Regions from separate parts of the Janibacter sp. Y6 genome, predicted to be linked through region 1. Evidence: predicted binding sites of a transcription regulator. Region 1 holds the regulator's gene; the other holds the start of a gene.
The links. Region 1 encodes HrcA, which represses chaperone genes, less so after heat shock. Its sites were predicted from a motif close to TTNGCACTCGNNNNNNNCGAGTGCNAA; they were not measured.
Positions count from the first base shown of each region.

Region 2: a site for HrcA is predicted at 1,222-1,248, ahead of groL (chaperonin GroEL). Genes of this name have one in related genera too.

Region 1 is NZ_JAKLYZ010000003.1:423,915-436,193, reverse strand. Features, by position in the region: gene L6241_RS09675 (PhoH family protein) at 1-446, opposite strand, end outside; gene L6241_RS09670 (16S rRNA (uracil(1498)-N(3))-methyltransferase) at 501-1,244, opposite strand; gene dnaJ (molecular chaperone DnaJ) at 1,249-2,370, opposite strand; gene hrcA (heat-inducible transcriptional repressor HrcA) at 2,424-3,455, opposite strand; gene L6241_RS09655 (DUF3097 domain-containing protein) at 3,627-4,505, shown strand; gene fabG (3-oxoacyl-ACP reductase FabG) at 4,607-5,362, opposite strand; gene L6241_RS09645 (trimeric intracellular cation channel family protein) at 5,455-6,132, opposite strand; gene hemW (radical SAM family heme chaperone HemW) at 6,129-7,376, opposite strand; gene L6241_RS09635 (SRPBCC family protein) at 7,471-7,917, shown strand; gene L6241_RS09630 (tyrosine-protein phosphatase) at 7,986-8,744, shown strand; gene L6241_RS09625 (hotdog fold domain-containing protein) at 8,766-9,242, opposite strand; gene lepA (translation elongation factor 4) at 9,271-11,118, opposite strand; gene L6241_RS09615 (CPBP family intramembrane glutamic endopeptidase) at 11,224-12,018, shown strand; gene L6241_RS09610 (M48 family metalloprotease) at 12,068-12,279, shown strand, end outside.
Region 2 is NZ_JAKLYZ010000002.1:2,805-22,006, forward strand. Features, by position in the region: gene groL (chaperonin GroEL) at 1-1,103, opposite strand, end outside; gene L6241_RS04890 (hypothetical protein) at 1,371-1,940, opposite strand; gene L6241_RS04895 (hypothetical protein) at 2,060-2,512, opposite strand; gene L6241_RS04900 (DUF3263 domain-containing protein) at 2,598-2,888, opposite strand; gene L6241_RS04905 (aspartate aminotransferase family protein) at 3,021-4,397, opposite strand; gene L6241_RS04910 (helix-turn-helix transcriptional regulator) at 4,444-4,806, opposite strand; gene L6241_RS04915 (ArsI/CadI family heavy metal resistance metalloenzyme) at 4,889-5,356, shown strand; gene arsB (ACR3 family arsenite efflux transporter) at 5,353-6,447, shown strand; gene L6241_RS04925 (arsenate reductase ArsC) at 6,444-6,857, shown strand; gene L6241_RS04930 (uracil-DNA glycosylase) at 6,904-7,578, shown strand; gene L6241_RS04935 (SGNH/GDSL hydrolase family protein) at 7,575-8,396, shown strand; gene L6241_RS04940 (LCP family protein) at 8,429-9,577, opposite strand; gene L6241_RS04945 (acyl-CoA dehydrogenase family protein) at 9,639-10,802, shown strand; gene L6241_RS04950 (alpha/beta fold hydrolase) at 10,858-11,805, opposite strand; gene L6241_RS04955 (SDR family NAD(P)-dependent oxidoreductase) at 11,883-12,647, shown strand; gene L6241_RS04960 (GntR family transcriptional regulator) at 12,712-13,119, shown strand; gene L6241_RS04965 (hypothetical protein) at 13,156-13,869, opposite strand; gene folP (dihydropteroate synthase) at 13,866-14,732, opposite strand; gene L6241_RS04975 (glucosyl-3-phosphoglycerate synthase) at 14,729-15,706, opposite strand; gene L6241_RS04980 (DoxX family protein) at 15,844-16,413, opposite strand; gene gabT (4-aminobutyrate--2-oxoglutarate transaminase) at 16,564-17,841, opposite strand; gene L6241_RS04990 (glycosyltransferase family 2 protein) at 17,895-18,740, opposite strand; gene L6241_RS04995 (glycosyltransferase) at 18,733-19,202, opposite strand, start outside.

The DNA of each region.
Region 1 (12,279 bases):
TCGACGTACTCCTTCTGGCCCAGCGTCTTGGGGCGGATCGTGCGCCCGCGGTTGCTCACGATGTTCTGCGTGAGGACGTCGGCGGGGCGCTGACGGCTCGCGCCACGCAGCATCGAGATCGAGCGCTCGACGGCGTCGCGGTTGAGCGGCTGCCCCGCACGGACGATCTCGACGAGCTCGCCGAGCAGGGCGTCGACGACGTCGACGTCCTTCTTCGGGCCGGAGATCCGGAACTCGTTGCCCCGCACGAGGATCTCGGTGCGGGGGAACTGGCGCTCCATCGTGCGCAGCAGCTCGTCGCGCGGCCCCAGCAGGGCCACGGGGGTGACCGAGTCGGGCAGGACGATCACCTCGTCGACGGTGCGCTCCCCGAGCGTGTCGGGGGCGGGCGCGGCGTCGGGCAGGGAGTCGAGGGCGGAGAGGTCGGGACGAGAGTCGTCAGTCATCAGGCCTGCAGTCTACGGGGGCGGGCAGTGCGGGTGGGCTCGAGCGGGACCGGGTCAGCGCCACCGCGAGCGGGCGCTGAGCACCGCGATCGCGGCCGGTCCGGCGGTCGAGGCGCGCAGCACGCCCGGCCCGAGCCGCACGGGGGTGGCGCCGGCGGCGACGAGCTGGTCGACCTCGACCGGGCTGATCCCACCCTCGGGACCGACGAGGAGCAGCACGTCGCCGTCGGCCGGCAGCTCGACGGCGGCGAGCGGGGTCGCCGCGTCCTCGTGGAGGACCAGCGCAACGGCACCCTGCTCGACGCGGGCGAGGAGCTGCTTGGTCGAGACGGGCTGGGCCACCTCGGGGGTGCGGGCGCGACGGGACTGCTTGGCCGCGGCCGTGACGACGTTGACCCACTTCTGGTGCGACTTGGCGACCTTCGGGCCCCGCCAGCGCACGATCGCGCGCTCGGACTCCCACGGCACGACCTCGTCGACGCCGAGCTCGGCGGCGGCCTCGACCGCGTCCTCGTCGCGGCCCCCCTTCGCCAGGGCCTGGACGAGGACGAGACGAGGGCTCGGCTGCGGCTCGTCCCGGCGGGCCTCGACGCGCACGACGAGCTCGGCGGCGTCGGCCGCCTCGACCGTGCCGAGGACCGCCTGGCCGGCGCCGTCGGCGACGATGATCTGCTCGCCCGGGGCGATCCGGCGCACCGAGACCGCGTGCCTGGCCTCGGCGCCGCCGACGCTGACGTGCGCGCCGGGGGCCAGGTCCTGCAGGCTCCCCCGCTCGACGTGGAAGAGCGGCGCGGTCATCGGCTCAGCGGCCCTTGAAGGCGTGGCGCAGCTTGCCCATGAAGCCGGAGTCGACGTCGGCGAGCTGGCCGCTGGGCTCGGTCTCCTCGCGGGCGACGGCGAGGTCGCGCAGCAGCTGCTCCTGCTCGGCGTCCAGACGGGTGGGGGTGCGCACGTCGGCGTGGATGACGAGGTCGCCGCGGCCGCTGCCGCGCAGGTGGGTGACGCCCAGCCCCTCGAGGACGATCGTGTCGCCGGGCTGGGTCCCCCGGGCGATCTCGACCTGGCGGTCGCCGTCGAAGGTCGCGAAGTTGAGCGTCGTGCCGAGCGCGGCGGCCGTCATCGGCAGCTGGACGGAGGCGTGCAGGTCGTCGCCCTGACGCGTGAAGGTCGGGTGCGGGGTGACGCGCAGCTCGACGAAGAGGTCACCGGCGGGGCCACCGCCGATGCCGACCTCGCCCTCGCCGGAGAGGTGGATGCGCGTGCCGGTGTCGACGCCCGCGGGGATGCGGATGCTCATCGTGCGGCGGGTGCGCACGCGACCCTGGCCGGAGCACTCGTGGCAGGGGTGCGGGATGACCTCGCCGAAGCCCTGGCAGGCCGCGCACGGGCGCGACGTCATGACCTGGCCGAGGAAGCTGCGCTGGACCATCTGGACCTCGCCGCGACCGCCGCACACCTCGCAGACCTTGCGGCTCGTGCCGGGCTGGGCGCCGTCGCCGGAGCACGTGCTGCAGCGCTCGGCGGTGTCGATCGTCAGGTCCTGGGTGCCGCCGAAGACCGCGGTCTCGAGGTCGACGGACAGGGCGACGAGACCGTCCTGGCCGCGGGTCTGGCGCGGCCGCGGACCGCGACCGCCGCCGGCCGCCTGGCCGAAGAACTGCTCCATGATGTCGCTGAAGGAGAAGCCCGCGCCGAAGCCCTCGTGCGCGCCGCCGTAGGGGTCGGAGCCCATGTCGTACTGGCGGCGCTTGTCCTCGTCGCCGAGGACGTCGTAGGCCTGGCTGACGCGCTTGAACTGCTCCTCGGCCTCCTCGCCGGGGTTGACGTCCGGGTGCAGCTTGCGGGCGAGCTTGCGGTAGGAGCGCTTGATCTCCTCCGGCGTGGCGGAGCGGTCGACGCCCAGGTCGGCGTAGTAGTCGTTCACAGCGGTGGGGGTCCTGTCGATCAGGGGTCGGGGGACGAAGGGGGTGCCCGGCGTCAGCCGGTCGTGATGATCCGGGAGAGATAGGTGGCGACGGCCCGGACCTGGCTGATCGTCGCCGGGTAGTTCATCCGGGTCGGGCCGAGCACGCCGACGTGGCCGACGAGCTCGTCGCCGGCGCCGTAGCCGGTCGAGACGACCGAGGTCGTCTGCAGGCCCGAGACGGGGTTCTCGCTGCCGATGCGCACGGCGACCTCACCGGTCTGCTCGGCCTGGGTGCCGAGCAGGCGCAGCAGCACGACGTGCTGCTCGAGGGCGTCGAGCACGGGCTCGAGGGTGAGCGGGAAGTCCGAGGGGGTCCGCGCGAGGTTGGCCGTGCCGGCGAGGGTGACCCGGCTCGCGCTCTCCTCGCGGGCGGCCTCCTCGATGGCGGCGAGCACCCCGTCGGTGAGGCTGGAGCGGGTGCGCTCGTCGTCGTCGAGGGTGCGCAGTGCGGTGACGGCCTCGCCGAGCCGGCGCTCGGCCACGACGGCGTTGATCTGGGTGCGCGCGGTCGCGAGCTCGTCGGCGCCCGCGGGCGTCGTGTAGTCGGTCTCGGTTGTGATGACCCGCTGCTCGACCCGTCCGCTGCCGGTGATGACGACGACCATGAGCCGGCTCGAGGACATCGGCACGAGCTCGACGTGGCGCACCGTGCTGCGGGTGAGCGAGGGGTACTGGACGACGGCGACCTGCCGGGTGAGGGTCGCGAGGAGGCGCACGGTGCGGTCGAGCACCTCGTCGAGCGCGTCGGCGCCCTCGAGGAACTGGGCGATCGCGGCCCGCTCGGCCCGCGACATCGGCTTGAGCGTCGAGAGCTGGTCGACGAAGGTCCGGTAGCCCGCGTCCGTCGGGATGCGGCCCGCGCTCGTGTGCGGGGCCACGATGAGCCCCTCGTCCTCGAGCGCGGCCATGTCGTTGCGCACGGTCGCTGCGCTCACGCCGAGCTGGTGGCGCTCGAGCAGCGCGCGCGAGCCGACGGGCTCGCTCGTGTGGACGTAGTCCTCGACGATCGCGGAGAGGACGGCCATGCGTCGCTCGGTGCTCACGGGCTCTCCCTTCGCTCATCCGGTCGGTACGGGCCCGCCGCCGCGACGGGCTCCCCCGCCCTGGCACTCTCGGGCACTGAGTGCCAAGTCTACGGGCGAGGACGGCATTCCCCAATCGCGCACGCGTGTTGCGGCGAGCACGGGCGCCGCGGCCGACTAGCCTCGCCCGACGTGAGCGACCGCTACGGATCCGACGTCCTGTCCGGCGACTGGCGCAGCGCGGGCAAGCCCCGCAGCCGCGAGGTCGAGGCGACCCCCGACCTCGTCGTCGAGGACGTCGAGACCGGCTGGGTGGGCGCGGTCGTGCGGGTCGAGAAGGCCGGCGGCATGCACGTCGTGCACCTCGAGGACCGCCGCGGGGCGGTCAAGGCCTTCCCCCTCGGGCCGGGCTTCCACCTCGACGGCGCCCCGGTCGTCCTCACCGCGCCGAAGGGGGCCGGGCGGGCCGCCCTGGCCCAGCAGCAGCAGGCCTCGGCCCGGACCGCCTCGGGCTCGGTGGCCGTCGCCGACCGCACCGCGCGCGTCGCCCGCGGGTCGCGGATCTTCGTCGAGGGGCGTCACGACGCCGAGCTCGTCGAGAAGGTGTGGGGCCACGACCTGCGCGTCGAGGGCGTCGTCGTCGAGATGCTCGACGGCGTCGACGACCTCGCCGGGGCGATCCGGGACTTCGCGCCCGGGCCCGGCCGCCGGATGGGCGTGCTCGTCGACCACCTCGTGCCCGGCTCCAAGGAGTCGCGCATCGTCGCGAAGGCCTCCGGGATCTCCCCCTTCGCCCCCCACGTCCTCGTCCTCGGTCACCCCTTCGTCGACGTCTGGCAGTCCGTGCGACCGCAGCGTCTCGGGATGGAGGCCTGGCCGACCATCCCCCGCTCCGTGGAGTGGAAGCGCGGGATCTGCGCCCACCTCGGCTGGGCCCACGACGACCAGGCCGACATTGCCCGCGCGTGGAAGCAGATCCTCGGCACCGTGCGCAGCTACGCCGACCTCGAGCCCTCGCTGCTGGGCCGGGTCGAGGAGCTCATCGACTTCGTCACCGCCCCCGACGCCTGAGCCGGTTTATCGGGTGACCCGATAAACCCCGGGTCCGCAAGAGTAAGAAACTCATGCGAAGCCGGGGTTTCTCGGGTCACCCGAGAATCTTGTGACTCGGGTCAGTCCCGTGGGCCACCCGCGACGTAGATGACCTGGCCCGAGACGAAGCCGGCCTCGTCGGAGCACAGGAAGGACGCCGTCGCGGCGATGTCCTCGGGCTGGCCGACGCGCTGGACGGGGATCTCCTTGGCCGAGTAGGCGATGAAGTCCTCGAAGGGGACGCCGACGCGCTCGGCGGTGGCCGCCGTCATCTCGGTCTGGATGAAGCCCGGGGCGATGGCGTTGGCGGTGACGCCGAACTTGCCGAGCTCGATCGCGAGGGTCTTGGTGAAGCCCTGCATGCCGGCCTTGGCGGCCGCGTAGTTGGCCTGACCGCGGTTGCCCAGCGCCGAGGTCGACGAGAGGTTGACGACGCGGCCGTGCTTCTCCTGCGTCATGTACGCCTGGCACGCCTTGGTCATGAGGAAGGCACCGCGCAGGTGCACGCCCATGACGGCGTCCCAGTCGTCGAGGGTCATCTTGAAGAGCAGGTTGTCGCGGATGATGCCCGCGTTGTTGACGAGCACGGTCGGCGCGCCGAGCTCGGCGGCGATGCGCTCGACGGCCGCGGCCACCTGGGCCTCGTCGGAGACGTCGGCGCCGACGGCGATCGCCCGGCCGCCGGCCGCGGTGATCTCCTCGACGGTGCCGGCGCAGGCGCTCTCGTCGAGGTCGACGACGGCGACCTGGTGCCCGTCGGCCGCGAGACGGACGGCGACGGCCCGTCCGATGCCTCGGGCGGCTCCGGTGACGACGGCGGTGCGCTGGGTGCTCATGGGCGTGGTGTCCTCCTGGTCGTGGGTGGGTGCGCCGCGGCCACGGGGGCGACGGTGCGCCCTATGCATAACAGACACCGCGGGCGAAGGGGTCAGCCGCGCCGCCGGAAGCGGTTGATCGCCTTGCCCCGGATCTGGGGGACGAGGATCGCGGGCTCGGTCGGCAGGACCCAGCCCAGACGGCGGGCCAGCAGGCACACCCCGGCACCGACGAGCACCCCGCCGGGGGCGGAGTAGGGCCCGACCACCTCGCGCAGGAAGAGGTAGACCAGGGCGCCGGCGAGCGCAGCCGTCGCGTAGAGCTCCGAGCGGCGGAAGATGCTCGGCACCTGGCCGAGCATGACGTCGCGCACTGCCCCACCGCCGACCGCGGTGAGCACGCCGAGCAGGACCGCGGGCAGCGGGCTGATGCCGGTGAGGAGCGCCTTCTGCGTGCCGGCGACTGCCCACGCCCCGAGCGCCAGCGCGTCGACGTAGGGGAAGACCTGACGCCAGCGCCGCCCCTCGAAGCGGACGAGGAAGGCCAGCCCCGACGCGACGAGCGCGCACCCCAGATAGGCCCCGTCGGTGAGCGCGATCGGGGTCTGGTTGAGCAGCACGTCGCGGATCGCCCCGCCACCCAGCGCCGAGATCATCGAGATGATCGCGAAGCCGACGGGGTCGAGGTTGAACTGGCGCGCCACAGCCGCCCCGAGCAGGGCGTTGGTGACCACCCCGAGCAGGTCGATGCTGCGCAGCACCTGGGCGATGAGCTCCTGCTGCTCGCTCACGCCGCTCCCCCGAGCAGCGTGTGCACGACGGTGTCGGCGAGCAGCCGGCCCCGCCGGGTGAGCACGACGCGGCCGCCGACCGCGGCCCGGCCGTCGACGAGGCCGCTCGCGACGAGACCCGCGACGGCACGGCGGGCACCGGGCTCGAGCGCGCTCGTCGCGACCCCGTCGACGAGCCGCACCCCGAGGAGGAGCTCCTCGTCGGCGCGCTGCGCGTCGGTGAGCACCTCGCGGGCCGCCGCGGGCGACGAGCCGTCGTCGAGGCGCCCGGCCCACGCGGCGGGGTGCTTGACGTTCCACCACCGCGTGCCGGCGACGTGGCTGTGGGCACCGGGCCCGACGCCCCACCAGTCGTCGCCGCGCCAGTAGGCGAGGTTGTGCCGGCAGCGGTCCTGCGGCGTGCGCGCCCAGTTGCTGATCTCGTACCAGTCGTAGCCCGCGCCGGCGAGCAGCTCGTCGGCGAGCTCGTACTTGTCGGCCTCGTCGTCACCGGTCGGCAGGGGCAGCTCGCCGCGGCGCACGCGCGCGGCGAGCCTCGTGCCGTCCTCGACGGTGAGGGCGTAGGCCGAGACGTGGTCGGGCTCGAGGGCGAGCGCGGCCTCGAGCGAGGCGCGCCAGTCCTCGAGGGTCTCCCCCGGGGTGCCGTAGATGAGGTCGAGGCTCACCGCGAGACCCGCGTCGCGCGCGCCCGCGACGGCCCGGGCGACACCCTCGGGGTCGTGCGTGCGGTCGAGGGTCTGCAGCACGCCGGGACGGACCGACTGCATGCCGACCGAGACCCGGGTGACCCCGCCGCGGGCGAGCTCGGCGAGGGACGAAGGGGTGACCGAGTCCGGGTTCGCCTCGGTCGTCACCTCGGCGTCGGCAGCGAGCCCGAAGCGCTCGCGGATGCCGTCGAGCACGACGACGAGATCCGCCGACGGCAGCAGGGTCGGGGTCCCCCCGCCCAGGAAGACGGTGCTCACCGGACCCGGCGCAGCACCTGCCGAGCCGAGCACGTCGCGGGCGAGGTCGAGCTCGCGCAGCGCGCCCTGCGCGAAGGTGGCCCGGCTCGACCCGGGCGGGCCGTCCTGGCCGCCGAGCTCGGAGGCGGTGTAGGTGTTGAAGTCGCAGTACCCGCAGCGCACCGCGCAGAAGGGCACGTGGACGTACATGGCGAGCGCGCGCCGCCCGACCGCCTCGGCACTGGCGTCGGGCAGCCGGCCGTCGCGGGGCGCGGGGTCGCCGTCGGGGAGCTGTGGCACGGGGTCCATCGTCCCCCACCGCGGCCGGTGCTCGCGCCCGCGCCCGCCCCTGCGGGTGGTCCGCACCCCGGGCCGGGCGACCTACGGTCGGCAGATGAGGACGGTCAGCCGCTGGACACCCGCCGGGCCGGACGCCGTCTGGTCCGTGCTGGCCGACGGGTGGACCTACCCGGGCTGGGTCGTCGGCGCGTCACGCATGCGGGCGGTCACCCCCGGGTGGCCGGGAGCAGGTGCCCGGCTCCACCACTCCGTGGGCAGCTGGCCCTGGCTGCTCGACGACGAGACGTCCGTGCGAGAGGTCGACCCCGGCCGCCGCCTCGTCCTGCGTGCTCGTGCCATGCCCCTCGGTGCGGCACGCGTCGAGATCACCCTCCACCCGCAGGCCCAGGGCACCCGGGTCGAGATGCGCGAGGACGCCGAGAGCGGCCCCTCGCTCCTCCTGCCCTCACCAGCGCGCCAGCTCGGCATCGTGCTGCGCAACCGCGAGGCGCTGCGCCGTCTCGCCCTGCTCGCCGAGCGGGCGGGGCGGGCCACGGGCTAGCCGCGGCCGCCCCCCGGGGCGGCCTGCCGGCGTGAGGGCGCGGCGCGCTCCCCCCGTAGGGTGGCGGCATGACGCAGCCCCGCTGGATCGAGCTCGACGGTGTCGTCAACATGCGAGACGTGGGCGGCCTGCCGACCCGGGACGGCGGGCGGCTGCGCGAGCGCCGCCTCATCCGCAGCGACAACCTCCAGGACCTCACCGAGAGCGACGTGGCGCACGTCGTCGACGTGCTCGGCGTCACCGACGTCGTCGACCTGCGCACCCACGACGAGCTCGACGAGACCGGCCCGGGTCCGCTGCGGCGCACGGCGGTCGCCCATCACCACCACACCTTCTTCCGCACCGTCGGCGGTGACCTGCGCGACCTCATGGTCCTGCGCGAGGAGGAGCAGCCGGTCAAGGACGCCTCCTACTGGAGCGCCCACTACCGCGGCTACCTCGAGCACCGGCCCGACTCAGTCGCGGGGGCTCTCGGCCGGGTCGCCGACGCGAAGGGGGCGGCGCTCGTGCACTGCGCCGCGGGCAAGGACCGCACGGGCACGGTCGTCGCGCTCGCCCTGTCCGTCGCGGGCGTGCCCGACGAGGAGATCGTCGCCGACTACGTGCTCACCGCCGAGCGCCTGCCCCGGATCATCGAGCGGCTCCAGGGCACCGGCTTCTACAGCCGCCTGCGCGACCGACCGATGAGCGAGCAGGAGCCGGCCCCGGAGGCCATCACCGGTCTGCTCGACTCCGTCGCGGAGCACGGCGGGGCGCGGGCGTGGTTGCGCGACCAGGGGTGGAGCGCCGAGCAGGTCGAGCGGCTGGCCGCCCGCCTGCGCGACTGAGCGCCCCGACGACCGGGAGGGTCACCCCTTCGCGGGCTTGTCCGAGACGTAGATCGGGATGACGCCCTGCACGACGACGACGCCGTCGGTGCGCACGGCCTTGACCCGCACGTCGATGTCGAAGGGGGCCTCGCGCTCCCAGTCCGAGGGCGTCGTCTCGGCGACGCACAGCAGGTCGGTCGTCGACTTCTGCAGGTACTCGACCTGCAGGCCGCGCGGGAGCCACCGCTGGTGGTCCGGGCAGGTCGCCTCGGCGACGAGACCCATCGCCGCCTCGAGCCCGTTGCACACGGCGATCGCGTGCAGGGTGCCGATGTGGTTGTGCACCCGGCGGCGGTTCTTGATCGTCAGCTCGGCCCGGTGCGGACGCACCTCGCGCACCTGCGGACGCACCGTCCAGAAGTACGGGGCGAAGCGGGCGTACGCGAGCGAGAAGAGCCGCGTGCCTCCCGGGTAGCGGGTCAGGCGTCGGTAGAGGGCGTAGGTCTGCTGGGCCACGGGGGCACCCTACGTGCTCGCCCGGCGGCTACTTCTTCGCCTTGTCCTTCGTCGGCTCGTCGGAGGACAGCGCGGCGACGAAGGCCTCCGGCGGCACCTCGACGCTGCCGATGTTCTTCATCCGCTTCTTGCCCGCCTTCTGCTTCTCGAGCAGCTTGCGCTTGCGCGAGATGTCACCGCCGTAGCACTTGGCGAGCACGTCCTTGCGGATCGCGCGGATCGTCTCGCGGGCGATGACCCGGGCACCGATCGCAGCCTGGATCGGCACCTCGAACTGCTGGCGCGGGATGAGGTCCTTGAGCTTGCCGGCCATCATCGTGCCGTAGGAGTAGGCCTTGTCCTTGTGGACGACGGCGCTGAAGGCGTCGACGCCCTCGCCCTGGAGGAGGATGTCGACCTTGACGAGGTCGGCCGCCTGGTCGCCGGCCTCCTGGTAGTCCAGCGAGGCGTAGCCGCGGGTCTTGGACTTCAGCTGGTCGAAGAAGTCGAAGACGATCTCCGCGAGCGGCAGGGTGTAGCGCATCTCGACGCGGTCCTCGGAGAGGTAGTCCATGCCGCCGAGCTGGCCGCGCTTGCCCTGGCACAGCTCCATGATCGCGCCGATGAACTCGCTCGGGGCGAGGATCGTCGCCTTGACGACGGGCTCGCGGACCTCGGCGACCTTGCCGTAGGGGAACTCGCTGGGGTTGGTCACCTCGATCTCGGTGCCGTCGTCCATCGTCACCTGGTAGACGACGTTGGGCTGGGTCGAGATGAGGTCGAGGTCGAACTCGCGCTCGAGGCGCTCGCGGACGATCTCGAGGTGGAGCAGACCGAGGAAGCCGACGCGGAAGCCGAAGCCGAGGGCCGCGGAGGTCTCCGGCTCGTAGACGAGCGCCGCGTCGTTGAGCTTGAGCTTGTCGAGCGCGTCGCGCAGGTCGGGGTAGTCCGAGCCGTCGATCGGGTACAGGCCCGAGAAGACCATCGGCTTGGGGTCCTTGTAGCCCCCGATGGCCTGGGTCGCCGGCTTGGCCATGTTCGTCACCGTGTCGCCGACCTTGGACTGGCGCACGTCCTTGACCCCGGTGATGAGGTAGCCGACCTCGCCGACGCCCAGGCCGTTCGAGGGCTTGGGCTCGGGGCTGATGACGCCGATCTCGAGCAGCTCGTGCGTCGCCTTCGTGCTCATCATCGCGATGCGCTCGCGGGGGTTGAGGTTGCCGTCGACGACGCGGACGTAGGTGACGACCCCGCGGTAGGTGTCGTAGACGGAGTCGAAGATCATCGCGCGGGCCGGGGCATCGGGGTCGCCCACCGGTGCGGGCAGGTCGCCGACGACGCGGTCGAGGAGGGCCTCGACCCCTTCGCCCGTCTTGCCCGAGACCTTGAGGACGTCCTCGGGGTCGCAGCCGATGAGGCCGGCGAGCTCGGCGGCGTACTTCTCGGGCTGAGCGGCCGGCAGGTCGATCTTGTTGAGCACCGGGATGATCGTCAGCTCGTTCTCCATGGCCAGGTAGAGGTTGGCCAGGGTCTGCGCCTCGATGCCCTGCGCGGCGTCGACGAGCAGGACGGCGCCCTCGCACGCGGCGAGGCTGCGCGAGACCTCGTAGGTGAAGTCGACGTGCCCGGGGGTGTCGATCATGTTGAGGCAGTAGGTCTGGCCCTCGAGCTCCCAGGGCATGCGCACGGCCTGGCTCTTGATGGTGATGCCGCGCTCGCGCTCGATGTCCATGCGGTCGAGGTACTGCGCGCGCATCTGCCGCGCCTCGACGACGCCGGTGATCTGCAGCATGCGGTCGGCCAGGGTGGACTTGCCGTGGTCGATGTGGGCGATGATGCAGAAGTTGCGGATCTGCTGCGGCGGGGTCGCGTGCGGCTGCAGCGCCTTCGTGGCCATGGGTGACACGGGGGAGACTCAACCTCGTCGATGGGCGGCGATGGACCAGCGCTCATCATCGCACCTCCCAGCCGACCCACGAGAACGCGACCTAGGCTCGCCCCCGTGACCGCAGCCGCCGAGCCCGCCGTCGACGGGGTGCCCGCCTCTCCCTTCGGCCGTCGCACCCTCCTCGCCGAGACCGCGCTCGTCTTGCTCGTCTCGCTCGGCGCCAGCGCCATCTGGTCGCTCCTGCGCATCGTCTCGCTGCTCACCCAGGGCGGGCTGTCGGGGGTGACGACGACGATGAACTCCTCGGCCTACCCCGACCGGCCGTGGCTCGACCTCGTCCACCAGCTCGTCGGCGTCGGGCTCGGCGTGGTGCCCGCCCTGCTCGCCCTGCACCTGCTCACCCGGGAGGACCGGCACGCGCCGCACCGGATCGGCGCCGACCTGCGCCGCCCGGGCAGCGACCTGCTGCGCGGCGTCCTGCTCACCGCTGCCGTCGGCATCCCCGGGCTCGCCTGGTACCTCGGGTCGCGGGCGCTCGGCATCAACACGACGGTGGCCGCCGCGGACCTCGCGCCGGTGTGGTGGGCCGTGCCGGTGCTCGTCCTCGCCGCGCTGCAGAACGCCGTGCTCGAGGAGGTCGTCATGGTCGGCTACCTCTTCACCCGGTGGACCCAGGCGGGGTGGGGCCGGTGGCCGGTGATCGTCGTCAGCGCGCTCGTCCGGGGCAGCTATCACCTCTACCAGGGCTTCGGCGGCTTCGTCGGCAACGTCGTCATGGGCCTGCTCTTCGGCTGGCTCTACACCCGCACCCGGCGGGTCGGCCCGCTCGTCGTCGCGCACACGCTGCTCGACGTCGTCGCCTTCGTGGGGTACACCCTGGCCCGCGACCACCTGGGGTGGCTGCGATGATCCTGCCCGGAGCGGCCTGACACCGGCCGCCGACGACAGGGGAACCTCGATGAGCTCGCAGTGGCCGCCCGCGCCGGGGACTCCCCCGGCCGCCTACCCGCCCGCCGGACGACGCCCGCGCGGCCCCGCCGACCCCCGCGGCCCCCGGCACGCCCAGCGCCTCGCGGTGCGCCGCGGCGTGCGCCACCCGCTGGAGATCCTCTGCCTCGTCGTGGCGGTCGTCGCCTCGCTGCTCTACCTCGGCTTCGCGATCTTCGAGAT
Region 2 (19,202 bases), on a different contig from region 1:
GCGAGGCGCTCCTGGAGCTTCTCGCGGTCGTAGTCCGAGTCGGAGTTCTCGATCTCGGCCTTGATCTGGTTGACCCGACCGGCGATCTGGTCCTGGTCGCCCTCGCCCTCGACGATCGTCGTCTCGTCCTTGGTGACGACGACCTTGCGCGCACGGCCGAGCAGGTCGAGCTCGGCGGTGTCGAGCTTGAGGCCGACCTCCTCGGAGATGACCTGGCCACCGGTGAGGATGGCGATGTCGGCGAGCATGGCCTTGCGACGGTCGCCGAAGCCCGGGGCCTTGACGGCGACGGACTTGAAGGTGCCGCGGATCTTGTTGACGACGAGCGTCGACAGGGCCTCGCCCTCGACGTCCTCGGCGATGATGAGCAGCGGCTTGCCCGACTGCATGACCTTCTCGAGCAGCGGCAGCAGGTCCTTGATCGAGCCGATCTTGGAGTTGGCGATGAGGACGTAGGGGTCCTCGAGCACGGTCTCCATGCGCTCGGTGTCGGTGACGAAGTAGCCCGAGATGTAGCCCTTGTCGAAGCGCATGCCCTCGGTGAGCTCGAGCTCGAGACCGAAGGTGTTGCTCTCCTCGACGGTGATGACGCCTTCCTTGCCGACCTTGTCCATCGCCTCGGCGATCTTGGACCCGATCTCGGGGTCGGCGGCGGAGATCGAGGCCGTGGCCGCGATCTGCTCCTTGGTCTCGATGTCCTTGGCCATCGACAGGAGCTGGTCGGAGACGGCCGAGGTGGCCTTCTCGATGCCGCGCTTGAGCGCCATCGGGTTGGCCCCGGCGGCGACGTTGCGCAGGCCCTCGCGCACGAGTGCCTGGGCGAGGACGGTGGCCGTCGTCGTGCCGTCACCGGCGACGTCGTCGGTCTTCTTCGCGACCTCCTTGACGAGCTCGGCGCCGATCTTCTCGTACGGGTCGTCGAGCTCGATCTCCTTGGCGATCGAGACGCCGTCGTTGGTGATCGTGGGGGCGCCCCACTTCTTCTCGAGGACGACGTTGCGGCCCTTGGGGCCGAGGGTGACCTTGACGGCGTCGGCGAGGGTGTTCATACCCCGCTCGAGACCGCGGCGGGCCTCTTCGTCGAAGGCGATGAGCTTTGCCATTCGGGTGGTCCTCCACACGAGTTGGTTGGTGGTGACCGGGAGGTGCCCGCGACGGACGGCCCCCTTCGCACGGCTCACGTCGCCGCGACGTCGAGGACCTCACCTGCACCGGTCGGTTCTGTCACTCTCACGAGGAGAGTGCTAATGCCGATATTGGCACTCTCGACCGTCGAGTGCAAACGCCGTCGAGGCCCGCGAGACGCGCCCCGGTGCATGACGACGGGGCGGCCCGCCCCCTGCGGACCACCCCGTCGTCGTGCGTCCAGGTCAGGCGCGCTCGTGCCGGTGGATGCCCGAGCCCTTGCGCTCCTCGTAGCGGACCGTCGCGCCCTGCAGCTCTCCGGAGACCGTCGCCTCCACCGACCGGGTGACCGACCCGGGGTACCAGCCCCCGACCTCCTCGTCGCCGTACGCGCGCAGCGTGAGGTCGGCGACGAGCGAGGTCTTCTCGGTCTGGACGAGCCCCACGACCCGGGCCGAGCGCATCGTGCTGCTCACGCGGTAGTCGGAGCGGTCGTAGGTGAGGAAGGTCGTGCCCCGGTAGACGCAGCGGCTCGAGGTCCAGCTGTTCGTGATCCGGGCGCCGGAGGGGCAGTAGTAGGACTGGATCTTCGCGGCGTGCCGGGGGTCCGACATCCCCTCGATGTCGGTGACGAGGCGCAGGCGGTGCTGGTTGCCCTTGATGACCGGGCCCATCGCACCGTCGAGGACGGTCTGCACGCTCACGTGCTCGGCGACGACCCCACCGGAGGCGTGCTGCTGCGCGGTGGCCGAGGCCGCCGGGAGGGCGGTGAGAGCGGTGACGCCGACGGCGATGGCGGCGAGCTGCGTCTTCATGATCTGGTCCCCTGTCTGGTCGGAGAGCGTGTCTCGCTCCCTCGTAGACCAGGACGCGGCAGGTCGAGGACCGGTTGGTCACGAGTCCGTCACGACCGCGACGGCCGGCGCGGGTGGCCTCAGGCGCGCTCGAGCGCCGCCCGCATCTCGCCGTCGGCCTCGCTCGTCACGGGGTCGGCGAGGTCGGCGACGAAGACCGCGACGACCTCGCGCCCGGGGTTGCCCTCGAGCGCGGCGCGCACCCGACGCCAGTCGGCGAGGTTCGGGTGCTCGACCTCGGTGCAGGCCTGCGCCGGCTCGAGCGAGGTGATCGCGGCGTCGAGGTGAGCGGTCGTCAGCGGCACGGTGGCCGTCGAGCCGTCGTGCCCGATGACGGTCGCGAGGACGACGGCGGCCAGGCCGTGACGCCCGCCGACGGGGTTGAGGTGGCCGATCTCCCACTCGGGGTCCGAGGTCGCAGGGCTCAGGGCGACCGCGAAGGTCACCGGCTCGCGCCAGCCCTCGATCTCACCGGCGAGGTGCTCCTTGATCGCCGCGAGGCCCTGCGTCGTGCTCCAGTCCAGCTCGCTCATGCCCCCACCCTGCCGCACGTGCGGGCCGGGCAGCGCGAAGGGGGACCCGTGGGTCCCCCTTCGTCGCTCACCGCCGGTGGTCGGCTCAGGCGTCGAAGCCGAGCCGGCGCGCGCTGCGGCTGCGCTGACGGGCCTGGCGCATGCGCCGCAGCCGTTTGACGAGCATCGGGTCCTCGGCGAGCGCCGCCGGGTTGTTGATGAGCGCGTTGAGCACCTGGTAGTAGCGCGTGGAGCTCATGTCGAAGAGCTCCTTGATCATCTGCTCCTTCGCGCCCTGGTAGGTCCACCACTGGCGCTCGAAGGCGAGGATCTCGCGGTCGCGGTCGCTCAGCTGCGCCGACGGGCTCTGCGTCTGCTGCTGGGAGGCGGGTGTCACGGGTGACCTCTCGTGGACGGCGGGGACTGCAAGCGCAGCCTATCGCGCGAATGACACGGATGTCATTCGTGCGGCGTGGCGGCTGGACACCGTCTCACCAGACGTGCTCAGCCGTCCCGCACGCCCCTGCGGTCACTCCCGCATCGTGTCGAGGATGGCGTCGATGTCATCCGTCGTCGTCTGCGGGTTGACGATCGCGAAGCGGGCCAGGGTCTCGCCGGCGTGCGTCGTCGGGACGACGAAGGCGAACTCGTCGCCGAGCATCCGGTCCGACCACGCCTGGTAGTCGGCGGGCTGCCAGCCCAGACGACGGAAGACGACGACCGACAGGTCGCGGTGCCGCACGAGCTCGAGCTCGGGCCGGGCGGCGATCTCGCGCTCGGCGTGCCGGGCCACCTCGAGCGTGCGCTCGACGGCGTCGGTGTACGCCCGGGTGCCGTGCGTCGCGAGGCTGAACCACAGCGGCAGCCCGCGAGCGCGCCGGGTGAGCCCGACGGAGTAGTCGGTGGGGTTCCAGTCCGGCGCCTCGGTGAGGACGTCGAGGTAGCCGGCCTTCTGGGTGTGCGCCGCCCGGGCGAGGAGCGGGTCGCGGTAGAGCAGCGCGCAGCAGTCGAAGGGGGCGAAGAGCCACTTGTGGGGGTCGACGATGAAGGAGTCGGCCCGCTCGACGCCGGCGAAGAGGTGGCGCACGCTCGGGGCCGCGAGACCCGCGCCGCCGTACGCCCCGTCGACGTGGAACCAGATGCCGAGGTCGGCGCAGATCTGGGCGACGGCCTCGAGGTCGTCGACGACCCCGAAGTTCGTCGTGCCGGCCGTGGCGACGACGGCGAAGAAGCTCTCGGGCCCCTCGCGCTCGAGGACCTCGCGCAGGGCGGGACCGGTGAGCCGCAGGTCGGCGTCGGGCTCGACGGTGACGAGCTCGGCGTCCATGACGTCGCACGCCGACTGGATGGAGGAATGCGCACCTGCGGTCGCCGCGACCCGCCACGGGCGCAAGGTCGGCGAGCCCTCGGAGGTCGCGCTCGCGGCCCGGGCCCGCGCGCTGTGGCGGGCCGCGACCAGCGCGGAGAGGTTGCCGATCGTGCCGCCGGGCACGAAGGCACCGCCCGCCTGCGGGGGCAGCCCGGCGAGGTCCGCGATCCAGCGCAGCGCCTGGTTCTCGGCGAAGACCGCGCCGGAGCCCTCGAGCCAGGACCCGGCGTACACCGAGGAGGCGCCGACGACGAGGTCGAACATCGCCGCCGCGTCGCTCGGGGCGCACGGGATGAAGGAGAGGTAGCGGGGGTGGTCGACCGACAGGCAGGCCGGGGCCAGCACCTCGGCGAAGATGTCCATCGCCCGCTCGCCCCCGAGCCCGTCGGGGGTCACCGTCTGGCCGGCCCGGTCGAGGAGCTCCTCGGGGGTCAGCGTGTAGTCGAGCGGCACCGGGTCGAGCTTGAGCCGCCCCTCGGCGTACTCGAGGACCTGGCGGCCCAGCCGCTCGATGGTCGCGTCAGTCTGGCCATGCATGGGGCGCACTCTACGAGCACGGCGGCCCCGACGTCGCCCGTCCCGCTCAGACCTCGAGGGCGCGGCGCACGAGCGCGAGCCGCTCGGGCACGAGGGTGAACCACGCCCACTGGCCGCGACGCTCGCGGGTGAGCAGGCCGGCCTCGACGAGGACCTTGAGGTGGTGGCTCACGGTGGGCTGGGCCAGCCCGAGCGGCGCGGGCAGGTCGCACGCGCAGACCTCCTGCTGCGGCGAGCAGCGCACGACACCGAGGATCTGCAGGCGCACGGGGTCGGCGACGGCCTTGAGCAGGCGGGCGACGACCTCGGCGTCCTCGCGGGTGATCGGGGCGCTGCCCTCGGCGGCGCAGCACCGCTCGACGGCCTGGGCCAGCAGCGGGCGTCCGTCGGCGGTCGGGGCGGTCGTCATGCCTCCATATTGACATACGTCGATATGCGGTGCCAGAGTCTCTGTATCGATGCTCGTCGATATCTGATCGGGAGGACCCGCCATGAGCCGTGTGCAGCTCGCCCTCGACGTCGTCGACCTCGAGGCGTCCGTCGCCTTCTACTCCACCCTCTTCGGCGTCGAGCCCCACAAGCGCCGCCCCGGGTACGCGAACTTCGCGATCGCCGAGCCGCCGCTCAAGCTCGTGCTCATCCAGAGCGACGAGGCCACGCGCGGCACCGGGGCGAAGGGGGCCCTCAACCACCTCGGCGTCGAGGTCGGCTCCGGCGAGGAGGTCACCGCGGCGCGGACCCGTCTGGCCGACGCCGGGCTGGCGACCTTCGACGAGGACGACACGACGTGCTGCTACGCCCTACAGGACAAGGTGTGGGTCCACGACCCCGCCGGCGCGCCGTGGGAGGTCTACGTCGTCAAGGACGAGGACCCGGCCGACGCCCGCCCGGCCACCGCGTCGCTGCCGGTGCTCGGCTCCCCTTCGCCCTGCTGCGCCCCCGCGGGTGCCGACGCGTGACGACCACCCACGACGCGCCCGCGGACGTCACCGGCCGCCTGTCCACGCTCGACCGCTTCCTGCCGGTGTGGATCGGGGTCGCGATGGTCCTCGGCCTGGCCCTGGGCCGCACGATCCCCGGCCTGGGCCCGGCGCTCGACGCGGTGCAGCTGCACGGCATCTCGCTGCCCATCGCGATCGGGCTGCTCGTCATGATGTACCCGCCGCTGGCCAAGGTCCGCTACGACCGCCTCGGCACCGTCACCTCCGACCGCCGCCTCATGGCCGGCTCCCTGGTCCTCAACTGGGTCCTCGGCCCGGCGCTGATGTTCGCCCTCGCCTGGGTCTTCCTGCCCGACCTGCCCGAGTACCGCACCGGCCTGGTGATCGTCGGGCTGGCCCGCTGCATCGCCATGGTCATCATCTGGAACGACCTCGCCTGCGGCGACCGCGAGGCCGCCGCCGTGCTCGTCGCGCTCAACTCGCTCTTCCAGGTCCTCGCCTTCGCCGCCCTCGGCTGGTTCTACCTCGCCGTCCTCCCGGGCTGGCTCGGCCTGGAGCAGACCGTCCTCGACGTCTCCTTCGGGCAGATCGCCGTCTCGGTCCTGGTCTTCCTCGGGGTGCCCCTGCTCGCCGGCTACCTCTCGCGGCGGATCGGCGAAGGGGTGCGCGGCCGCGCCTGGTACGAGGGCACCTTCCTGCCGCGGATCTCCCCCTTCGCCCTGCTCGGGCTGCTCTTCACGATCGTCCTGCTCTTCGCGCTGCAGGGCGACCAGATCACGAGCCGGCCCCTCGACGTCGCGCGGATCGCCCTGCCGCTGCTCGTCTACTTCGCCGTCATGTGGGGAGGTGGCTACCTCCTCGGCAGCAGCCTCGGGCTGAGCTACGAGCGCACGACGACGCTCGCCTTCACCGCCGCCGGCAACAACTTCGAGCTCGCCATCGCCGTCGCCGTCGCGACCTTCGGCGTCACCTCCGGCCAGGCCCTGGCCGGCGTCGTCGGACCGCTCATCGAGGTGCCCGTCCTCGTCGGCCTCGTCTACGTCTCGCTCGCCCTGCGCCGGCGTCCCCGATGGACGCCCGCCACCCCCTCGCCCCAGGAGACCCGATGACCGCCGCCCGCCCCTCCGTCCTCTTCGTCTGCGTGCACAACGCCGGGCGCTCGCAGATGGCCCAGGCCTGGCTCGCGCACCTCGCCGGTGACGCCGTCGAGGTCCGCTCGGCCGGGTCCGCGCCCGGTGATGCCGTCAACCCCGCAGCCGTCGAGGCGATGGCCGAGGTCGGCATCGACATCAGCGCCGCGCAGCCGAAGGTCCTCACGCCAGAGACGGTCCGCTCCAGCGACGTCGTCGTCACCATGGGCTGCGGCGACGCCTGCCCGGTCTTCCCCGGCACGCGCTACGAGGACTGGCCGCTCGACGACCCCGCGGGCCAGGGGGTCGAGGCGGTGCGCCCGATCCGCGACGCCATCCGCGACCGGGTCGTCACCCTGCTCGACTCGCTCGGGGTCGACCGGGCCTGACCACCCGGCGGGTGTCATCCCCTTCGCCGGGGTTAGGTTGGCGCTCGTGCCCCGCGACCTCGCCGACCTCGTCCACCCGTCGTGGGCGCAGGCCCTCGAGCCGGTGGCGGGCACCATCGCCGCGCTCGGCGACTTCCTGAGGGGCGAGGTCGAGGCCGGCCGCGGCTACCTGCCGAGCGGCGAGCACGTCCTGCGCGCCTTCACCATCCCGCTCGAGGACGTCCGCGTCCTCGTCGTCGGCCAGGACCCCTACCCGACCCCCGGGCACGCGATCGGGCTGTCCTTCGCCGTCGCGCCGGACGTCAGCCCCGTGCCGCGCAGCCTGGGCAACATCTACCGCGAGCTCGTCGACGACCTCGGGGTGCCGATGCCGAGCACCGGCGACCTCACCCCGTGGACCGAGCAGGGCGTCATGCTGCTCAACCGCACCCTCACCGTGCGACCGGGTGCCCCGGCCTCGCACCAGGGCAAGGGGTGGGAGGAGGTCACCGACCGCGCCATCGAGGTCCTCGCCGCCCGCGGCGGTCCGCTCGTCGCGATCCTGTGGGGCCGCGGCGCCCGCTCCCTCGCCCCCGCCCTCGGTGACGTCCCGGTCGTCGAGTCCGCCCACCCCTCGCCGCTGTCCGCCCGGAACGGCTTCTTCGGCTCCCGTCCCTTCTCGCGCACCGACGAGCTGCTCACCCGCCAGGGCGCGCAGCCGGTCGACTGGAGGCTCCCATGACCCGCACCTGGTCCAGCTACGTCGCGATCGGCGACTCCTTCAGCGAGGGGATGTCCGACCCCGACCCCCGGGTCGAGGGCTCGTACCTCGGCTGGGCCGACCGCCTCGCCGACGCGCTCGCCCAGCGGCACGAGGACGCGGCCGGCGACGCGGACCAGCCCTTCCGCTACGCGAACCTCGCCGTCCGGGGGCGCAAGCTCGACGACGTCGTGGGCCGCCAGCTCGAGCTCGCGCTGCCGATGGGGGCCGACCTCGTCTCCCTCGTCGGCGGTGGCAACGACATCCTGCGGCCGAGCGTCGACCTCGACGCGATCGCCGACCGGCTCGAGGCCGCCGTCGTCCGGATCCGCGCGACCGGCGCCGACGTGCTCCTCGCGACCCCGACCGACCCGGCGAAGGCGGGGCTGCTGGCCTCCCTTCGTCCCCGGCACGCGGTGCACACGGCCAACCTCTTCTCCATCGCCCAGCGGCACGGTGCCCACGTGCTCAACCTGTGGACGATGCGCTCGCTGCGCGACTGGCGGATGTGGTCGCAGGACCGCATCCACCTCTCCCCCGAGGGTCACCGTCGGGTCGCGCTCGCCGCCCTCGACGCGCTCGGCGTCGAGACCGACCGCGGCGCGTGGGACGCCCCGCTGCCGCCGGCAGCCCTGGCGCCGCGCCGGGAGCGTCTCGCCGAGAGCAGCCGGTGGGCCAGGGAGTACGCCGGGCCCTGGGTCCACCGTCGGCTCACCGGCCGGTCGTCCGGGGACGCGCTCGACGCGAAGCGGCCCGAGCTGGCGCCGCTGCGGCCGGGCGAGCTGCCCTTCGGCGGCTGAGGTCCCACCGTCGCGGCCACCCGGACGGCTCGTCAGCCGCTGATGCGCCCGTCGCGGAAGTCGCGGAAGGCGGCCCGGGAGGCGTCGTCGAGGCGCACGACGGACTGGCCGGCGGCGGTGCCGGTCGGCCCCTTCGCCACGGCCCGACCCACCTGTCCCGGGTCGACCCGGTAGAAGGCGGCCGCGAAGAGGAGCATCTCCTCGCCGGTGAGGTCGGACTCGGTGTGCCGGTCCACGACGGTGAGCGCGCGGGGCAGCGCGGAGGGGCCGGCGAGCCGGGCCTGGATCGCCGCAGCCGCGAGGAGCAGCCCCTGGTTGCGCGAGCGGTCGAAGTCCCCGCCGGGCAGGCTCTTGCGCTCGCGCGACCACGCGAGCGCCTGCCGGCCGCTGAGCCGGCGCGCCCCCTTCGCGATCGTGCCGCCGCTGAGGTGGCTGTCCATGCTGAAGGGTGCCCGGAAGCTCAGGCCGCCGAGGTCGTCGACGACGCCCTCGAACCCCTCGAAGCCGGTGAGCACGTAGCCGGTCGGGGTGATGCCGGTGAGGCGGCGCACGGTGTCGACCTGTCCCTGCGGGCCTGCGTAGACGAGGGCGGAGTTGAGCTTGCCCTCGCCGTGACCGGGGATCGGGACCCACAGGTCGCGCGCGAAGCCCATGAGACCGGCGCCGCCGGTGCCGTCGACGCCGAGCAGCTGGAGGGCGTCGGCCCGGGTGCGGGCGGGGTCCTCGCCCGGGCGGGCGTCCGAGCCGATGAGCAGGACGTGCCCACGGCCGCCGAGCTGCGCCTTGCCCTTCGTCGGGCCGAGCGAGGGCCACCAGCCGCCGACGACCTTCCACCCCTGGCGCCCCTTCGGGCGCACGGCGAGGGTGACGTCGCCGTCCTGGCCGCCGCTGCCGGTGACGACGGCGACGTCGTCACCGCGCCAGCGGCCGCGCTCCGCCGAGCCGGTCACGGCCGAGCCGTAGCGGGCGGTGACGACGTCACGCAGGCCCGCCGGGGCGCCGGAGATCCGGGAGGTGGTCGCGGACCTCGAGGCCGAGGCGGCGGCGGACGAAGGGGTGGCCGAGGACGTCGTCGACGGGGTCGCCGAGGCCCTGGGCTCGTCGGCGGGGCCGGTGCAGGCGGCCAGGGTGAGGGCGCTCATCGCGGCGGTGAGCGTCACGGGCAGGGCTGAGGTGCGCACGTCCCCATGGCACCACACGGGGCTGGGTGGTCTCGAGGCTCGCTCGTCTACGCTGCGAGACATGCCCGCAACCCGGCTCATGCCCACGGAGATCGGTGACGACCTCATCGAGATGACCCGCACGATCTGCGACCGGGTGCTGCGCCCGGCCGTCGACGAGACCGAGCGCGCCGCCGAGGGTGGTGAGGTCTTCCCGCGCGAGATCTTCGCCGAGCTCGGCGAGGCCGGTCTGCTCTCGCTGCCCTACCCGGAGGAGCTCGGCGGCGGTGGTCAGGCCTACGAGGTCTACCTCCAGGTCGTCGAGGAGATCGCCTCGGTGTGGATGTCGGTGGCCGTCGGCACCTCCGTGCACGGCCTCACCTGCTACCCGGTGGCGGCCTTCGGCACCCCGGAGCAGCAGCAGCGGATGCTCCCGGAGATGCTCTCCGGTACTCAGCTCGGCGCCTACGCGCTCTCCGAGCCCCTCGCCGGCTCCGACGTCGGCTCGATGACGACCCGGGCGACGCGCACCGACGAGGGCTGGGTCGTCCGGGGCCGCAAGGCCTGGATCAGCCACGCCGGGCACGCCGACTTCTACACGACCTTCGCCCGGACGAGCGACGACGGCGGCCGGGGCATCACGTGCTTCGTCGTGCCCGCGGACGCGCCCGGCCTGACCTTCGGCACCCCCGAGCGCAAGATGGGCCTGCACGGCGACACCGTGCGCGAGGTCTACTACGAGGACGTGCCGGTCGCCGACGACCACCGGGTGGGCGAGATCGGCCAGGGCATGACGATCGCCCTGTCCGCCCTCGACGCCGGCCGCCTCGGCATCGCCGCCGCCTCGACCGGTCTGGCCCAGGGCGCCCTCGACGCCGCCGCCCGGTACGCGGCCGAGCGCCAGCAGTTCGGGCGGAGCATCGCCGACAACCAGGGCCTGGCCTTCCTCCTCGCCGACATGGAGGCCGCCGTCACCTCGGCCCGGGCGACATACCTCCACGCCGCACGGCTGCGCGACGCCGGGCGCGCCTTCGGTCGCCAGGCCGCGGTGGCCAAGCTCGTCGCGACCGACGCCGCGATGCGGGTGACGACGGACGCGATCCAGGTGCTCGGCGGCGCCGGGTACACCGCAGACTTCCCCGTCGAGCGCTACTTCCGCGAGGCGAAGGTGACGCAGATCTTCGAGGGGACCAACCAGATCCAGCGTCTCGTCATCAGCCGGGACCTGCTGCGCTCGGTGCGCTGAGGCGCGCGCGGGCGCTGACCGCACCGCGATGACGGGGAGCGGGCGCCCGAGCCGGTCAGCCCTCGACGTGCTCGCGCTCCCAGCGCCGCACGATCTCGGCGGTCTCGGCCGGGATCTCGAGCATCGGCACGTGCCCGACGCCGCTGAGCTCCTCGTACGTGATGTCCGTGGCGACCTTCGCCGCCCAGCGGGCGGCGGAGACGTCGACGAGCCGGTCCTCGGTGCCGTGCACGAGGAGCACCGGCACCGACATCCGGCGCAGCCGCTCGGCGACGACGCGGTGACGCCCTAGGGCGGCGATCATCGTGCGCCCCGCCTCGGTCTGCGCGCGGGCCAGCTCGGTGAAGCCGTGCTGGCTGCGCGCCATGACGACGTGGGCGTCGAGCGCGTCGCGGTCCATCCGGCTCCAGTCGCCGACGCACATGCGCAGCGAGCGCTCGACCTCCTCCTCGAGGGTGACCGGCGTGCCGCGCCGCGTGCGGACTGCGCGGCTCAGGGCGGGCCGCACGAGGGTGGCGAGGGTGCGGGCCTGCACGTGGGGACGGCTGCGCGGCGCCGGCAGCGCCGGGTTGAGCAGGACGACGCCCGCGATCCCGCGCTCGTCCCGCGAGGCGACGAGGGTGACGACGAGCCCGCCCATCGAGTTGCCGACGAGGAGCACCTCGTCGGCGCCGGTGCGTGACAGGACGACCTCGTCGACGAAGCGGCGCACGAGCTGGGCGTTGGACCCGACGCTCGGGGCGTGCACGTCGGCGCGGGTCAGCCCATGACCGCCGAGGTCGACGGCGTAGACGTCGCGCTCCCGGCGCAGCTCGTCGGCGAGCAGGACCCAGTTCGTCACGTGCCCGCCGAGCCCGTGCACGAGGACGGCCGGGGTGGCGCTCGCCCCCTCCGGACCGGCGAAGACGGCCATGTGCGCGTCGCCGTCGAGGTCGACGGTCTCGAGCCGGCCGCCCCAGCGGTCGACGGCGGCCTCGAGGGGCGTGCGCTCAGCAGGGGTCATGACCACAGAGTCTCTCCCGCGAGCCCCCGGGTCCGGCCAGCGGGGTGGAGATCGTCTGGCTCACTATGCTCGCGGCCATGCGCATCACGGACACCACCGTCGCCCTGGTCACCGGCGGGGCCTCGGGCCTCGGCGAGGCCACGACCCGCCACCTCCACGACCTGGGGGCCGCCGTCGTCATCGCCGATCTCGCCTCGAGCCCCGGCGAGCAGCTCGCCGCCGAGCTCGGCGAGCGAACCCGCTTCGTCGCCACCGACGTGCGCGACGAGGACCAGGTCCTCGCCGCCGTCGCGGCCGCCTCCGAGCTCGGCGAGCTGCGCATCGCGGTCACCTGCGCGGGCATCGGCACGCCCGGCCGCGTCGTCGGGCGCAAGGGCCCGCTCCCGCTCGAGACCTACCGCCAGGTGATCGAGGTCAACCTCATCGGCACCTTCAACGTCCTGCGGCTCGCCGCAGCCGCGATGGCCGAGCTCGAGCCGGTCGGCGGCGACCGGGGCGTCGTCGTCATGACCGCGTCCATCGCCGCGTTTGACGGCCAGGTCGGCCAGGCCGCCTACGCCTCCTCGAAGGGCGGCGTCGTCGGGCTCACCCTCTCGGCCGCCCGCGACCTCGCCGACAAGGCCGTCCGCGTCACGACGATCGCGCCGGGGACCTTCGCCACCCCGATGCTCGCGGGCCTGCCCGCCGAGGCGACCGCGGTCCTGGAGGCCCAGGTGCCGCACCCATCGCGCCTCGGCCAGCCGGCGGAGTACGCGAAGCTCGTCGCCCACGTCGTCGACAACTCGATGCTCAACGGCGAGGTCATCCGTCTCGACGGCGCGCTGCGCATGCCTCCGCGCTGACATCGGTGCGACCAGCGGCCGTCCTCGTCGCCCGGACCCCGCAGCCGAGCGGGGTGACCCGGCGATGACCGACGTGCGGATCGACGACGCCGACCCCGATCCCCCCTTCGCGCAGGTGCGCCGCCAGCTCGCTCGGCTCGTCGAGACCGGGCAGATCGCCCACGACGAGCGGCTCCCCTCGGTCCGCGGACTGGCCGCGGAGCTCGGGGTCGCGCCCGGCACCGTGGCCCGCGCCTACAAGGAGCTCGAGGCCGACGGCGTCGTGCGCACCCGCCGCGGTGGCGGCACGAGGGCCTGGAAGCCGGTCGACGACCGGGTGGACGTGCACCTGAGACGGTCTGCGGCAGCCTTCGTCGCCGAGGTCTCTGCCCTGGGCGTCACCGCGCACCAGGCCCGGGCCGCGGTCGACGACGCCTTCTCCGACCGGCGCGACGAGCACGGCCCCCCTTCGGTGCCACCTACGGCGCAGTAGTGGTCACGATCGCGACCAGTACCGCGCCGTAGCGCGTCAGCGCGGGAGCCAGGTCGCGACGAGGTAGCCGACGCCGTAGGGCGCCTCGTCGAGCACGACGCGGCCGTGCAGCGCGCTCGCCTGCGAAGCGGCGCCGCCGAGGACCTGCAGGGCGGGGCGGCCCCGGCACCACAGGGCGTCCGCGAGGTGGGGGTCGACGGCGAGCAGGGCCGGGCCGTCGACGGCTGCCAGCGCCTGCGAGAGGGCCGCGTCGAAGTCCTCGCTGCGCTCGTCGAGGTGGCCCGGGGCCTTGAGGGTGCGGGTCGCGGACCCGTCGCCGACGACGACGAGCACCGTCGGGGCGTCCGCGACGAGCCGGGCGCCGAGGGTCGCGCACTCCGGCGGCGCCGCGTCGTCGGCCACGCTGACCAGACGGACCCGCTCGCCCGCGCCGAGGCCGTCGAGCAGCTCGCGCCCGATCTCCAGCCCCGTCGGCAGGGCGTCGGGCATGACCCGGCCGTGCGTGTACCGGGCCGCCCCGGACGGCGCGTCGAGCGGCCACTCCTGGCGCACCGGGCGACGGGCGGCTCCCCCTTCGCGATGGGTCGCGGACGCGACGACGACGACCCGTGCACCCGGCGCCGCGGCGAGGACCCGGGCGACCGCGTCGCGGGCGGTCGAGCGAAGGGGGCCGAGCGGGTCGGCCGAGCCGCCGAGACCGGGCAGCAGGGCGGGGGCGGCGGGGACGACGACAGCGGCGACGAGGCTCATGCCAGACCTCGCACCGTGCGGGCCGGCGGGCGCTCGCCGCGCAGGGTGGCGACCATGTCGAGGACCTGACGCGTCTCGGCGACCTCGTGCACCCGGTAGACGCGCGCACCGAGCCAGGCAGAGACCGCGGTCGTCGCGAGCGTGCCGACGACCCGCTCGTCGACAGGCCGGTCGAGGGTCTCGCCGACGAAGTCCTTGTTCGACAGCGAGACGAGGACGGGCCACCCCGCCTGCACCATCTCGTCGAGACGACGGGTCACCTCGAGCGTGTGGTGGGTGTTCTTGCCGAAGTCGTGCGCCGGGTCGACGAGCACCGACTCGCGGTCGACGCCCGCGGCCACCGCGCGGTGGGCGTAGTCGAGGACGCCGTCGAGGACGTGCCGCACGACGTCGCCGTCGTAGCCGGTGCGGAAGGGCCGCGTGCGCACGGCGGCGCCGCCCGTGTGCGTGCACACGACGGCCGCGCCGTGCTCGGCCGCGACGTCGAGCAGCAGCGGGTCGACCCCGCCCCAGGCGTCGTTGAGCACGTCGGCACCGACGGCGCACACCTCACGGGCGACCTCGTGGCGCCACGTGTCGACGCTGATGACGAGGTCGGGGTGGCGCTCGCGCACGGCGGCGACGAAGCCGACGACCCGGTCGACCTCCTCGACGACCGACACCTCACCGCCCGGCGCCGCCTTGACCCCGCCGATGTCGACGAGGTCGGCGCCCTGCGCGACGACGGCGTCGACCCGGGCCATCGCCGTGTCGTCGGCGAAGGTCGCCCCCCGGTCGTAGAAGGAGTCGGGCGTGCGGTTGACGATCGCCATGACGAGCAGATCGGTGTCGGCGAAGGTGCGCCGCCCCAGGCGCAGGCTCATCGGGGTCCTCCTCCGCCCGGGGTCGCCCCGGGCACGTCGGCGGCCGGTGGCCGCACGGCGAGCGGCACCGGCCGCTCCCGCCAGCCCTCGGCCCGGGTGTGCTGCTGGAGGACCGCGGCACGCGGCGCCCCCGCGTCGCCGTCGCACCGCGAGCGGGCGACGGCGAGCAGCTCGGCGGCCATGACGGCCAGGTCGTGGTCCTGCTGGTGCTCGTGGGCGCGGACGCCGAGGTCGACCTGGGCGATCGCGTCGAGGCCGTACCGCGCGTAGGTGTCGAGCAGGGTCGCGATCTCGACGCCGTAGCCGGTCGGCACGGCGAGCGAGCTCATGAGCTCGCGGCGCGCCGCCCACTCCCCCGCGAGCGGCTGGATGACGCCGGCCAGCTCGGGCCACCACAGGTCGAGAAGCGGCCGGGCGACGAGCTCGGTCACCCGACCGCCCTGGGTGCTCGCGGCCTCGCCCTCGCGGTCGAGCACCCGGTCGTAGTAGCCCTTGACGAGCTGGGTCTGCGGGTGGGCGAGCAGCGGGCCGAGCAGCCCCGTGACGAAGTGGGTGCCCCACAGCCGGAGGTCGGCGTCGACGAAGACGAGGAGGTCGCCGCTGGTGACGAAGAGCGACTTCCACAGCGCCTCGCCCTTGCCGGGGTGGGTGCCGAGGTCGGGGCGGATCGCGGCGCTCGCGTGGACGACCGCGCCCGCGGCCCGCGCGATCTCGGCGGTGCCGTCGCGGGAGTCGGAGTCGACGACGACGAGCTCGTCGACGAGCGGGTGCCCGTGGTCGCGCGCGGCCCGCTCGACGAGCTCGGCGCGGATCCCCCCGACGACGTCGGCCACGGTGGCGGCCTCGTCCTTCGCGGGGACGACGACGCTCACCCGGGTGCCGCCGGCGACCTTGCGGGCGACGAGATCGGCGAGCGGCCAGTCCTCGTGGCTCGAGCTGCGCGCGTCGAGCCAGGCGAGGGTCTCCGCGCGCATGCCGTCTCCGTCCGTCAGCCGGGGCGACCCGGCGGTCGTCCCGAGCCGACGCTAGCCGACGCCTCCTCCCCCTTCGCCGGGAGATGCCTGACGGCTCCCCGGGAGATCTCCCGGGGAGCCGTCAGGGTGCGGCGCGGTCAGCGCAGGAAGCCGTCGCCGACGACCCGGCCCCACCACCGGCCGATGCCGAGGGTGTCACCGCTGAAGGTGTAGGCCAGGGCGAGCAGCGCGAGCGCCTCGACCCAGTGGCTGTCGACGAGCGGGTTGGTGAAGCCGGCATCCGGACGGCCGATCGGCAGCTCGGCGAGGTACATGAGGCCGAGGAGGACGACACCCGCCCAGGCGGCGACCTTCATGCCCGCGCCGAGCAGGACCGCGACGCCGATGCCAAGCAGACCGGCCATGAAGAGCCAGTCCCAGACCCCGCCGGCGAAGCCGGCGAAGACGTCGCCGAGGGGGCCCTCGGTGACCGCGGGGTTCTTCGTGAGGAAGCCCGTCGTCGGCGAGCCGCCGTCGAGCCAGCCGGCACCGGCCGGGGTCGTGTAGCCGAAGCCGAAGAGCTTGTCGACGAAGGCCCAGAGGAAGGTGAAGCCGAGGACGACCCGCAGCGCGCCCATGACGTACCGGGCGATCGGCGAGCGGACGACGTCCTCGTGGTGGGTGACCTGCGCACCGGTGGTGCGGCGGGCGTCCTGTGTGGCGGTCATGGTGTCCTCCTGGTCGGGAACCGGGTCCGGCAGGATCCCTTCCTGCTGGCACTACCTAATGTAGTACTACGTAGCGTAGTAGACAACCCCCGGATGTGACGCACGCCGCCTCCCGCGGACGGGAGACGGCGTGGGCACGGGCGAAGAGGGTCAGCGCAGGGCCTGCGCGAAGGCCTCCTCGAGGATGTCGAGCCCCTCGGCGAGGAGGTCGTCGCCGATGGTGAGCGGGGGCAGGAAGCGGAAGACGTTGCCGTAGGTGCCGCACGTAAGGGTGACGAGGCCGCGCTCATGGCACGCGGCGTTGACCGCGGCGGCCAGCTGCGGGGCCGGCGTCTTGAGGTCGAGGTCCGACACGAGCTCGATCGCGATCATCGCGCCCCGACCGCGGACCTCGCCGATGACGCCCGTCGAGTCGGCGAGCGCCTGCAGGCGCGGGACGAGGACCGCCTCGATCTCGCGGGCGCGCCCGGCGAGGTCCTCCTCGCGCATCGTCTCGATGCTCGCGAGTGCCGCCGCGCAGGCGACGGGGTTGCCGCCGTACGTGCCCCCGAGACCGCCGCCGTGGACGGCGTCCATGAGCTCGGCGCGACCGGTGACCGCCGCGAGCGGCATGCCGCCGGCGATGCCCTTCGCGGTCGTCATGAGGTCGGGCACGACGCCCTCGTGGTCGCTGGCGAACCAGTCACCGGTGCGGCAGAAGCCCGACTGCACCTCGTCGGCGACGAAGAGGATGCCGTGCTCGCGGCACCAGTCGGCCACCCGCCTGGTCCAGCCGGCGGGCGGGACGATGAATCCCCCTTCGCCCTGGATCGGCTCGAGGATGACGGCTGCGCAGTTCTGCTCGCCGACCTGCGCGTGGACCATCGAGGTGAAGGCGTCGAAGGCCTCGTCGGCGCACTGCTTCTCGCCGGTGAGCCAGCGGTAGGGGTAGGCCATCGGCGCCCGGTACACCTCGCCCGCGAAGGGGCCGAAGCCGTCCTTGTACGGCATGTTCTTCGCCGTGAGCGCCATCGTGAGGTTGGTGCGGCCGTGGTAGCCGTGGTCGAAGGCGACGACCGCGCTGCGGCCGGTGGCGTGCCGCGCGATCTTCACGGCGTTCTCGACCGCCTCGGCGCCGGAGTTGAAGAGCGCGGACTTCTTCGCGTGGTCGCCGGGGGTGACCTCGGCGAGCGCCTCGCACACCTCGAGGTACTCCTCGTAGGGGGTGACCATGAAGCACGTGTGAGTGAAGTCCTGCACCTGCGCGGTCACGGCGTCCATGACGCGCTGGTTGCGGTTGCCCACGCTCGTCACGGCGATGCCGGAGCCGAAGTCGATGAGCTGGTTGCCGTCGACGTCACGCACGATGCCACCCTCGGCGGCCTCGACGTAGACCGGCAGGCCGGTGCCGACCCCGTCGGCGACGGCGGCGAGCTTGCGCTGCTGCATCTGGACCGACCGCGGGCCGGGGATCTGGGTCGCGAGGACGCGCTGCTGGGTGATCACGAGCCGATGGTAGGGCCGGGGACCGACTCCCCCGCAACCACCGGTCCGTCGGCCTCCCAGCGCACGAGCCCGAGCGCCTCGAGCTCGGCGAACCATCCCCGCATCGGCCAGCGGCCCCACCGCCGGTGCGCCACACGGGCGTTGCGCACGATGTCGACGACGTGCTCGACCGGCGGCGAGGAGACGGGGTGCCACTGGTGGTACGCCTGCGCGCCGCCCACCCAGGTGAGCCCGACGCCGCGGTCGCGGGCCGTCCACGCGAGATCGGTGTCCTCGCCGCCGTACCCGACGTACTCCTCGCAGAAGCCGCCGAGCGTGCGCCAGGTCGACGGGGTGACGGCGAAGGAGAGCGACCAGAAGAGGTCGTGGTCGCCGTCCCTCACGAGCTCCCCCGGCGGGGGTGCCGGACGGGCGGGGTGCGGCCGGGAGAGCCCGGCGAGCTCGTCGGCCCGCTCGGGCAGGACCCCTTCGGGCAGGTAGGTGACCGGCCCGCAGAGCAGGTCGTCGGGCACCTCGGCCGCGGCCCGCTCGTAGCCCTCGAGCAGACCCGGCCCGGCCAGGCAGTCGACGTCGAGCAGGACGACGAGGTCGGCGCCGGCGTCCAGCGCGGTCGCCACGCCCGCGTTGCGGGCGGCGGAGAGCGGCAGCCCGTCGCGGTGGCCGGCCACCTCGACGACGCCGACGTGGGGGTCGTCGCGCAGCAGGGCGACGATCTGAGCGTCGTCCATCGCGACGACGACGTGCGGCGTGCCCGGGGCCACCTCGCGCAGCAGGCGGCGCTGCCGCAGCAGATGGTCGTGGCGGCCATGCGCGACGGTGACGACGACGGTGCACTCAGCCACGGCCGACCCTCAGGACGACCTCGGCGGCGCGCTCGGCGGCCCCGTCGGTGCCCCAGTCCTGCCACCGGGTGGGGAAGTCCTGGGCCGCGTGGACGACGTGCGACCAGTCGACCTCCTCGGGGTGCGCGGCGAGGGCCGCGCCGACGGTGACGCAGTAGCGGCCCTGGGCGAGGGCGAGACCCATCCAGTCCTGCTCGTCGAAGGGGCGCGGCTGGGGCACGACGACCGCCGGGACCTCGAGGGCGGCGAGATCGGCGACCGCGTTCTGGCCCGCGTGGCTGACGACGACGCAGGCCCGCTGGAGCAGCGGTCCGAGGTCGCTCACCCAGCTCGACCCGCCGACGACCTGCCAGCGCAGGTCGGGCACGGCCGAGGTGACCATCTCGGGCAGCGCGGGGTCGGGCCAGCCGTCACCCCCGCCGAGGAGGACGGCGAGCGGCTCGCGGGGCACCGGCGGGCCGG